Regions from separate parts of the Pseudomonas sp. 18-147 genome, predicted to be linked through region 2. Evidence: riboswitches for the same ligand, from Rfam matches in the RefSeq annotation. Region 2 holds a riboswitch; the other holds the start of a gene.
The links. Region 2 has a riboswitch for manganese ahead of ACM0M4_RS26055 (TMEM165/GDT1 family protein). Riboswitches for the same ligand answer to the same signal wherever they lie in the genome.
Positions count from the first base shown of each region.

Region 1 (5,352 bases), 3.1 Mb from region 2:
GTCGTGCGGCGGCAGCGGGTTGGCGCTGAGCAGCTTCTTCTTGACGATATGGTAGGCGGCCAGGGTCCATTCGCCGCGACCGTCCGGGAACAGTTGCTTGAGGCCGACCTCGGTCTGCTTCGAGTGGGTCAGGTCCATTTGCTGCTGGGCCGCGTTGAGGGTGATCAGGTTGCTCACACCGTCTTCGCTGGTGGAGTACTGGCCGTACAGCGACAGTTCCGGGGTCAGCGCGAAGACCAGCCCGGCGCGCCAGTTGCCGCCCTGCAGGCTGCGGTCGCTGCGGGTGCCGGTGAGCAGGTCGTCGCGGTCGATATGGTTCTGGTCGCGGCGCACCCCGGTCACCAGCGACAGGCGCTCGTTGAGCTGCAGGCGGTTCTCGGCGAACAGGGCGAAGGTGCGGGTCTGGCTGCGCGAGTGCGGCCGGTAGGGCGAGCGGCTTTCGAAGTAGCCGGGCGCGGGATGCCAGGGGTCGATGTAGTCGCCGCCGACATCGGTATAGGGCGATATGTTGTTGGTCAGGCGGAAGCGGATGCGGTTGTACTCGGCGCCGACCAGGGTGCGGCTGTCGAGGCCGAACAGGGCGTGCTGGAAGGCGAAGGTCTGGCGGTCGCCGATCTGCTCCTGCTCGTGGCTGATGCGCAGGTAGTCCTTGCGCAACAGCTCTTCGCGCGGGACGTCCCATTCGTAGGTTTCGGCGTTGCGCCAGTGGCGGCGGGCCTTGATGTAGTACAGCTGGTTGCTCGCGGTGACGCTGTCGGAAAGGCTCCAGTCGCTGGTCAGGCGGGTCCACTGGTCGTTGTAGCGCTGCACGTCGTTGCGCACGTTGTAGTTCTTCTCGCGCAGGCGCTTGTGGTACTTGCCGCCGACCAGCGGGGTGCCGAAGTCGTTCATCGGCTCCTGGTCGCCATAGTCGTGGGCGAGGGTGAAGGCCAGATCGTCGCTGGCCTGCCAGCGCAGCGCCGCGCTGATGCCCAGGTTGCGCGAGTCGCCACGGTCGATCCAGCCGTGGCTCTGCTGCTGGTTCAGGTTGAGCCGGTAGCTGAGGCTGTCGGTCAGCGAGCCGCCGCTGTCCAGGGCCAACTGGCGGTTGTCGTAGGAGCCGTAGCCGAGGCGCAGGTGGTTGCGGATCTCGCCGGCGAAAGGCTTCTTCGGCACCACGTTGATCACCGCGCCGGTGGCGCCTTCGCCGTACAGCACCGAGGCCGGGCCGCGGATCACGTCGATGCGCTCGACCATCCACGGATCGCTGGGGAAGTTCACCGTGCCCATGCCGGTGTACAGGCGCGTGCCGTCGAACAGTTGCATCACCGATGCATGGCCGCTGAAGCCGCGCGCCGAGAGGCCGGTACCGCCATCTCCGGGGGTGCCGATGAAGCTGATGCCGGGGCTGCGGGTAACGGCGGCCTGGACGCTGGGGTTGTTGCGTCGGCGAACTTCCTCGCCGCTGATGCTGCTGGTGCTCGCCGGGGTGTCCAGGGCGCTGAGGCCCAGGCGCGAACCGGCACTGACCGGAGTGGCGAGGTCGATGTGGTCGAGTTCGGCGGGATCCTGGCGAACGCTGACCAACTGGCTGGGCAGGGCGAGGGCGGCTTCCTCGGTTTCGGCGAGGGCGGGCGGTACCAGCAGCAGGCTGGTGGAGAGGCCGAGGGCGAAAGGCTCGGTGCGCAAACGGCTGAAGCGGGGCATGGGCGTTCCATCTCATGACCGGGCAGGACGGAACGCGCAGGAAATCGCAGGCGCGACAGCGCCTCGAACAACCGGCTCGCTCCCGCCCACCGCGGGTGTGCCAACAGGGCGTTGCAGGCCGGTCTCCGGGCTTGCGAGGGTCGTGAAATCCTCGCCTTCCCATGCTGGAGCACAGTGGCCTGAAGAGGATTTCGCTCGCTTACCGTTGCGGGGGCAGCGCCGGACTGATCACCGAAGTGACGCACCGGCTTCCCGTTTCACCTCCTGCGCGGCGGCAGGAGGCACCTGGAACGGGCCGGATGGGAACATCCGCACCGTTTCCAGTCAAGCCTTGAACGATCTGGATTGAATAAAATGTTATACTATAACAATTCGCTTGTGCAGTCTTTCTTCGCCGGACCCCACGCCCTGGCGCAGCTTCCCGGGTCATCACATTTTCTTCACGCCGGCCTGCTATGCTGCCGGCCTTCCTTGGGGAGTAGCCTGCCGTCACCCGTTGACGGCGCGCTGGTCAACATTCTTGGCAACCTGCCATGGCCAGCGCATCCAACCGGATTGGTGAGACCAACGACATTCCTGCGCCGAAGCCGGGCCGCGGGGTCATGTCGTTGACTCATGCCCGGCTGGAGTATCCGCGTGAATCCCGTTTCCCTGATCTTCCTCGCCTTCGCCATGTCCACCGATGCCTTCGCCGCGGCCATCGGCAAGGGCTCCAGCCTGGATCGGCCGCGCCTGTCGGAGGCGTTGCGCACCGGGATAATCTTCGGCGTGATCGAGGCCATCACCCCTCTGGTCGGCTGGCTGCTTGGCCAGGCCGCCAGCCAGTTCGTCGCCGACTGGGATCACTGGATCGCCTTCGTCCTGCTGGTGCTGCTCGGCCTGCACATGATCCACAACGGCCTGCGCGCGGATCATGAGACGGAACAGGAAAAGCCCGGCCAGCATTCGTTCTGGATTCTCGCGGTGACGGCGCTGGCCACCAGCATCGACGCGCTGGCGGTGGGCGTCGGCCTGGCCTTCGTCGACGTCAACATCTTCCTCGCCGCCGGTGCCATCGGCCTGGCCACCATGACCATGGTCACCCTCGGCACCATGCTCGGCCGGGCGCTCGGCGCGGTGACCGGCAAGCGCGCGGAGATGGTCGGCGGGGTGGTGCTGATCCTGGTCGGCGCGACCATTCTCTACGAGCATCTCAGCGCGGCGTGAGCGGCGCCGGAGACGGAGGCGGGACAGGTCGCAGCGAGTGGGTGGGCGTTCGCTTCAGGCGCTTTCCCAATCGCGGATCGCCGTCAGCAGCGCCTCGCCGTCGGCGAACTCGCGGTCCGCCGGCGGCAGCGCCGGGCGCGCCAGGACCAGCACCGGCAGGCCCATTTCCCGCGCCACCTGGAGCTTCGGCTCGGTGGCCTGGCTACCGCTGTTCTTGCTCACCAGCACGTCGCAGGCGAGGCGCTCGAACAACGCCCGTTCGCCATCCAGGCTGAACGGCCCGCGCGCGCCGATCACCTTGGCGCGCGGCGCGGCCGGCTGGCCTTGCAGGCAGCGCACGGTCCAGTGCTGGTGCGGCGGGACCTGGCCGAGATGCTCCAGCGGTTCGCGGCCGAGGGTGAACAGCGGACGGCGGAAGGGTGCGAGGGCGGCGATCAGCTCGCGCCAGTCGGCTACCTCGCGCCAGTCGTCGCCGGGCCCGGCCTGCCAGCCGGGCCGGCGCAGCGCCCAGCAGGGCACTCCGGCCAGTCGCGCGGCGCGCACGGCGTTCTGGCTGATCCGTGCGGCGTAGGGGTGGGTGGCGTCCACCAGCAGGTCGAAGCCCTGCTCGTCGATGAACGCCGCCAGCCCTTCGGCGCCGCCGTAGCCGCCGACCCGGACCCGGCAGGCCAGGTCGCCGGGCACCTTGCCCAGCCCGGCGAGGCTGTAGAGATGCGCCGGACCGAGCCGGCGGGCGAGGGCCAGGGCCTCACCGATCCCGCCGAGCAGCAACAGGCGCTTCATCGGCGCTCCTCGCAGGCCTGGCCGACCAGGTTGCCCTGGCGGTCGATGGCGAAGACTTCCAGCGCCACCTCGGTGGGCACGATGCCGCGGGCGAAGCGCAGGGCGTGGGCGCAGACCGCATCGCCCAGGGCCACGCCTTCGGCGTGTGCCTGGGCCAGCGCCTGCTGGCTGGTGTTGGCGGCGCGCATGCTGTCCTGTAGCGCGGTGCTGGCACCGAGCGCGGCGGCCCAGCCGGCCAATTGCGGCAGGTCGATGCTGGAATGGCGGCTGTGCAGGTCGAGGTGGCCGCCGGCGAGCTTGCTGATCTTGCCGAAGCCGCCGCACAGGCTGAGCTTTTCCACCGGCGCCCTGCGCAGGTGCTTGAGCACCGCGCCGGCGAAGTCGCCCATCTCGATCAGGGCGATCTCCGGCAGCGCATAGCGCCGGCGCATGGCGTCCTCGCTGGCGTTGCCGGTACAGGCGGCGATGTGACGGACGCCGTTGGCGCGAGCGACATCGATGCCCTGATGGATCGAGGCGATATAGGCCGAGCAGGAGAACGGCCGGACGATGCCGCTGGTGCCGAGGATCGACAGCCCGCCGAGGATGCCCAGGCGCGGGTTCATGGTCTTCAGCGCCAGCTCGGCGCCGCCCTCCACGCCGATGGCGACCTCGAAGCCGCCGGCGTAGCCCCGTTCGGCGGCGAGCTGGGCGAGGTGGCGTTCGATCATCTGTCGCGGCACCGGATTGATCGCCGGCTCGCCGACCGCCAGGGTCAGCCCCGGGCGGGTCACCGTACCGACCCCGGGGCCGGCATGGAAGCGCACGCCAGGCTCGGCGCTCAGGCGCACCCGGGCGAACACCAGGGCGCCATGGGTGACGTCGGGATCGTCGCCGGCATCCTTGAGGGTGCCGGCTTCCGCGCCGTTTTCCCAGGCGCGGCAGAATTCCAGGCGCATCAGCACCTGCTGGCCCTTGGGCAGGACGATCTGCACCGCGTCGCTGATCGTGCCGCCCAGCAGCAGGCGCGCCGCCGCCAGGCTGGTGGCGGTGGCGCAACTGCCGGTGGTGTAGCCGCTGCGCAACGGCGCGGGCTGCTCGGGGGTTTCCTCACGCATCGCGGGGAGGCTTCCTGGCGGCGGGCTTGCGCAATTCCAGCAGGGTGATCGGCAAGGCCTGGCGCCAGGTGTCGAAACCGCCCAGCGGTCGCGCGTGGGCGACGCCGAGGCGGGTGAGGTCGCCACCCAGGCGTTGCTGCCAGTCGAGCAGCACCCGTTCGCTCTGCAGGGTGACCGCGTTGGCGAGCAGGCGGCCGCCGGGCCGCAGGCGCTTCCAGCAGGTTTCCAGCACGCCCTCGGCGGTGACCCCGCCGCCGATGAAGATGGCGTCCGGCTCGGGCAGTTCCAGCAGCGCCTCCGGGGCGCTGCCGGCGACCAGGTGCAGGGTCGGTACGCCTAGGGCGTCGCGGTTGTGGCGGATATGTTCCTGGCGCTCGTCGTTGGCTTCGATGGCGATCGCCCGGCAACTGGGGTGCGCGCGCATCCATTCGATGCCGATGGAGCCGCAACCGGCGCCGACGTCCCAGAGCAGCTCGCCGGGGCAGGGCGCCAGGCGCGCCAGGGTCACGGCGCGGACGTCGCGCTTGGTCAACTGGCCGTCGTGGCGATAGGCCTCGTCGGCCAGGCCCGGGGTCAGCGG
Region 1 is NZ_CP182296.1:2,368,938-2,374,289, forward strand. Features, by position in the region: gene ACM0M4_RS11420 (TonB-dependent receptor) at 1-1,686, opposite strand, end outside; cobalamin riboswitch at 1,786-1,990, opposite strand; yybP-ykoY riboswitch at 2,148-2,316, shown strand; gene mntP (manganese efflux pump MntP) at 2,323-2,892, shown strand; gene ACM0M4_RS11430 (cobalt-precorrin-6A reductase) at 2,947-3,675, opposite strand; gene ACM0M4_RS11435 (cobalt-precorrin-5B (C(1))-methyltransferase) at 3,672-4,772, opposite strand; gene ACM0M4_RS11440 (bifunctional cobalt-precorrin-7 (C(5))-methyltransferase/cobalt-precorrin-6B (C(15))-methyltransferase) at 4,765-5,352, opposite strand, start outside.
Region 1: it holds a riboswitch for manganese, as region 2 does, so the genes downstream of both, mntP (manganese efflux pump MntP) here and ACM0M4_RS26055 (TMEM165/GDT1 family protein) in region 2, are expected to answer to the same signal.

Region 2 (5,352 bases):
ACCTGGGCGGCGCCGCCACCGACGTGCTCAGCGTCGAGCCGCCGAGAAACGGCAATCCGCTGCTGTCCCCCGACATCCCGCGCCTGATCGTCACCCCCCATAACGCCTGGGGCAGTCGCGAGGCGCGGCAGCGCATCGTCGGCCAACTGGCGGAAAACGCAGAGGCATGGAAGGCCGGGCGCGCCCTGCGGGTAGTCAACGCCGGCTGATACGGCGCTGCGGGCACCGCGCACGGATGAACGGCGATCCTCGCCGACAATCCATGCGGGTATGCCAGGCCCAAGCCTGTTAAGATTTCCCATTTTTTCCGGAGCCCGCATGGACCCTCGCAGTGAAGTGCTGCTGCGCCAGCGCCACCTCTTCGCGACCCCGCTGCTGCTGGCCGGCCTGCCCGCCGACGACCTGCTCGCCGAGCTACCGCAGGCCCAGGGCTGGAGCTGGCACGCCGGCGAGCAGGCGCAGTTGGACGCCCGCTTCCCCGACCGTAGCCGTTTCGACACGCGCGCGCCGACCGGCGCCTGGACTTCGGCCGTTCTGTTCCTGCCCAAGTCCCGCGAACTGACCGACTACCTGCTGGCCAGCCTGGCCGCCCGCCTGCCCGGCGGCGAACTCTTCCTGGTCGGCGAAAAGCGCGGCGGGATCGAGCGCGCGAGCAAGCAGTTGGCCGCCTACGGCAAGCCCCGCAAACTGGATAGCGCGCGGCATTGCCAGCTCTGGCAGGTGCGTATCGAACAGGCGCCGGCCGAGCCCGACCTGCACGCCCTGGCCCAGCGCTACAGCCTGCCGCTGGCCGATGGCGAGCTGCAGGTGGTGAGCCTGCCGGGGGTGTTCAGCCATGGCCGCCTGGATCGCGGCAGCGCGCTGTTGCTGGGGCAACTGCAAGCCCTGCCCGGCGGCCATCTGCTGGACTTCGGCTGCGGTGCCGGGGTACTCGGGGCGGTCCTCAAGCGTCGCTACCCCGCCAGTCGCCTGAGCCTGCTCGACGTCGACGCCTTCGCTGTCGAGAGCAGCCGACTGACCCTCGCCGCCAACGGCCTGGACGGCGAAGTGATCGCCGCCGACGGCATCGACGGCGCGCCGCGCGAACTCGCCGCGATCGTCAGCAATCCGCCCTTCCACCAGGGCGTGCACACCGACTACCAGGCCTCCGAGCGCCTGCTGCAACGCGCCGCCGAGCACCTGGCGCCGGGCGGCGAACTGCGCCTGGTCGCCAACAGCTTCCTGAAGTACCCGCCGTTGATCGAACGCCACCTCGGCCCCTGCCGGACACTCGCCGAAGGCGACGGTTTCCGCATCTACTCCGCCCGTCGCTCCTGATTTCTGCCTGGAACCCTGTGAATGAAGCTTTTCCTCTCCCTGCCCGCACGCCCGCAGCCAGACCCTTCCATGGCCACCCGCCGGGAGGCCGCCGATGACTGACCTGAACGCCAGCCAGGGCCAGCAATTGCGGCGGGTGCTCAAGCCGCGCCACCTGAACATGATCGCCATCGGCGGCTCCATCGGCACCGGGCTGTTCGTCGCCTCCGGGGCCACAGTGGCCACCGCCGGGCCCGGCGGTGCGCTGCTTTCCTACGCCCTGATCGGGCTGATGGTGTACTTCCTCATGACCAGTCTCGGCGAGATGGCCGCCTACATGCCCGTTTCCGGCTCGTTCTGTACCTATGGCAGCCGGTTCGTCGAAGATGGCTTCGGTTTCGCCCTCGGCTGGAACTACTGGTACAACTGGGCGGTGACCATCGCCGCGGAGCTGGTGGCAGCGCAACTGGTGATGAGTTTCTGGTTCCCCGAGGTGCCGGGCATCTACTGGAGCGCGATCTTCCTGGGCATCATGTTCGGCCTCAACGTGATTTCCGCGCGCGGCTTCGGCGAGAGCGAATTCTGGTTCGCCCTGATCAAGGTAGTCACGGTGGTGATCTTCATCGGCGTCGGCCTGGCGACCATCTTCGGCATCATGCATGGCGTGGAGTCGCCCGGCTTCAGCAACTTCACCATGGGCGACGCGCCCTTCGTCGGCGGCTTCCAGGCGATGGTCGGGGTGGCGATGATCGCCGGCTTCTCGTTCCAGGGCACCGAACTGATCGGCATCGCCGCCGGTGAATCGGAAAATCCGCGGAAGAACATCCCGATCGCCATTCGCCAGGTGTTCTGGCGCATCCTGATGTTCTACATCCTGGCGATCTTCGTGATCGGCATGCTGATTCCCTACACCGACCCGAACCTGCTGAAGAACGATGCCAGCGACATCAGCGTGTCGCCCTTCACCCTGCTCTTCGAGCGCGCCGGCTTCGCCGCGGCGGCCGGGGTGATGAACGCAGTGATCCTCTCGGCGATCCTCTCCGCCGGCAACTCCGGCATGTACGCCTCGACCCGGATGCTCTACAACCTCGCCCTAGAGGGCAAGGCACCGCGCCTGTTCTCCCGCGTCTCGCGCAGCGGCGTGCCACGCAACGCGCTGTACGCCACTACCCTGGTCGGCGCCCTGTGCTTCCTCACTTCGGCCTTCGGCGACAGCACCGTCTACACATGGCTGCTGAACACCTCGGGCATGTGCGGCTTCATCGCCTGGCTGGGCATCGCCATCTCCCACTATCGCTTCCGCAAGGGTTACCTGGCCCAGGGCGGCCGCCTGGAAGACCTGCCCTACCGGGCCAAGCTGTTCCCCTTCGGCCCGCTGTTCGCCTTCGCCCTGTGCATGGTCATCACCCTCGGGCAGAACTACCAGGCGCTGGTGGGCGAACGCATCGACTGGATCGGCCTCCTCGCCACCTATATCAGCCTGCCGCTGTTCCTGGCGATCTGGCTGGGATACCGCTGGAAGAAGCGCGCACGCTTCGTTCGCTACCACGAAATGGACGTCAGCCCGACCAATACCTGACTCACCCTGCCGCCCAGCGATTCCTCGCGGATCGCTGCGGATGCCGGCACGTTTCCTTGCGATCAGGCTCCCTCGCCGCCCTCCCGGACGAAAGTTTCCGTCCCGGGCTTGCCCAAGCCGCCCGGCTTGGGCAGAATGCGCCCCGTCCTAGGGGAGTAGTCTCCCGCGAGCGCCGCACCGGCCTCGCCCGGCACGCGTCAACACACTTGGTCCGCAGACCATGGCGCGCGCGACCCAAGCCTGCCCAGACAGGCCAAGGGTTTGACAAGACCTATGACACGCACGATCTGACCCGGGGCGGGCAGATGGCGCGTGTCATGGTGATTGGTCGACCCGCCCCTTAGGAAGCCTGATGGAATCGCTGTTCGTCCCTACCCTCATCGTTGCCCTCGCGGAAATCGGCGACAAGACCCAGTTGCTGGCACTCCTGCTCGCGGCGCGTTTCCGCAAGCCGTGGCCGATCATCGCCGGCATCGTCGCCGCCACCCTGGCCAACCATTTCGCTGCCGGCGCGGTGGGCGCCTGGGTCGCCAGCTTCTTCTCGGAAGCCACCCTCAGTTGGATCCTCGCCGCCTCCTTCATCGCCGTCGCCCTGTGGACGCTGGTACCGGACAAGCTCGACGACGAAGAGTCCGGACTGAAGAAATACGGCCCCTTCCTCACCACCCTGATCGCGTTCTTCCTCGCCGAGATGGGCGACAAGACCCAGGTCGCCACGGTCATGCTGGCCGCCCAGTATCCGCATTTCTGGCTGGTGGTGATCGGCACCACCCTGGGCATGCTGATCGCCAACGTACCGGTGGTACTGATCGGCAACCTGGCCGCCGACAAGCTGCCGCTGACCCTGATCCGCCGCCTGGCCGCGGCCGCCTTCGCCGCACTTGGCCTGTACGCCGCCTGGCACGCCGCGCAATTGACCGGCTGGCTCTGAAGGACTGCGCCGCCGGGCCCGGGATGGCTGGGCGGCCAATGCAAAATGCATAGGAACGGCTACAGTTCAGGCAGGCACCGGATGCCTGCCCCACCACTCGCCCTCGAGAGCCGGAGATGCCCTCACACGACCTGAAACGACTCGCCCGCCATCACATCGAGCTGTCCTGGAACAAGGGCCGCATGGCGTTGGTGGAGCAGTTGCACAGCAAGGATTTCCTCTACAAAAGCTCGTTCATCGGCCGTCCCCTGGATACCGCCGGCTATATCCGCCTGCTGCAGGACATCCGCACGGCGATGCCGGACCTGGAGGTCGTGGTCGAAGACTGCATCGGCGAGGAACGCAAGGTGTTCACCTGGAGCACGCTGATCGGCACCATCGTCCGGCCGACCCTGGGCTATCCGGCCAGCGACAAGGTGCTGAGCATTTCCGCGATGGGCTTCTGGGTGTTCAACCCGCAGGGCCAGTTGCAGGAGCTGTGCACCATGTTCGACATGGAGAGCTTTCGCGCCCAGCTGGGACTGCAGACCCGACCCTTCGCGGAAAAAGCGCTGCCCTAGCCAACCGTCCTAGGCATTGAAATAGCCGTTGTCGCGGAACCAGTCGATGGCGCGCAGCAGGGTGTCGTCGAGGGCGGTGGTGGAGAAGAAGCCGAGTTCCTCGCGGGCCTTGCGTCCATCGAGGAACTGCCCGCCAGCCATCACCTCGATGGCGGTTTCGTCGAGCAGCGGCAACTGGCCGCTGACCCGGTAGCGCAAGCGGCCCAGGGTGGCCAGCGCGCGAGCCATGGCCATCGACATCGGCTGCGGCGCAGGCTGGCCGAGCAGCTCGGCGATGCGCCGGGTCAGGTCGGCCATTTCCAGGTTGTGCCCGGTCAGCAGGTAGCGCTCGCCGATACGCCCGCGCTCAAGGGCCATCAGCAGTCCGCGCCCGGCTTCGGCGGCATCGATGACGTTACGCTGGCCGGCGACGTAGTGGGTCATCTCGCCATTGCCGATGGCGGTGATCACGCGCCCGGTAGTCGGGCCGATGTCCAGTTCGCCGAGTACCATGCCGGGAATCCCGATCACCACCGGCAGGCCGTTGCGCGCCTGCTCCCGGGCCTGCTCGTCGAGCGCCCATTTGCACAGCACGTAGGAACTCTTGCCGCTCGGCAGGCTGTCGTAGAACAACCCCTCGTGGCCCGGTAGTCCCTGGGGATGGCGGGGCATGGCATATGCCGAACCGACATAGAGGATGCGCGGCACCCTGGCCTGCAGGCAGGCGGCATAGAACGGGTTGGTCTGGCCCAGCGCGCTGGCCACTTCCTCCTGCCAGCGGCGCGGCCGCGAAGGATAGTAGCCGGCGCTGAAGATCACCCCGTCGAGGCCGCGCAGGGCGCGTTCCAGGCCGGCGTGGTCGAGCATCTCGGCGACCCGGCACTCGGGCTCCAGATAGGCGAGACGCTGGATCTGCGAAGAAGGACGGTGGATCAGCACCAGATCGTGACCGGCGGCCCTGATGGCGCGCGCGGCGTGATGTCCCAGCAGGCCGGTGGCTCCGAGTA
Region 2 is NZ_CP182296.1:5,496,509-5,501,860, forward strand. Features, by position in the region: gene ACM0M4_RS26040 (2-hydroxyacid dehydrogenase) at 1-209, shown strand, start outside; gene ACM0M4_RS26045 (class I SAM-dependent methyltransferase) at 319-1,317, shown strand; gene ACM0M4_RS26050 (amino acid permease) at 1,412-2,875, shown strand; yybP-ykoY riboswitch at 3,014-3,138, shown strand; gene ACM0M4_RS26055 (TMEM165/GDT1 family protein) at 3,228-3,806, shown strand; gene ACM0M4_RS26060 (nuclear transport factor 2 family protein) at 3,923-4,366, shown strand; gene ACM0M4_RS26065 (NAD-dependent epimerase/dehydratase family protein) at 4,376-5,352, opposite strand, start outside.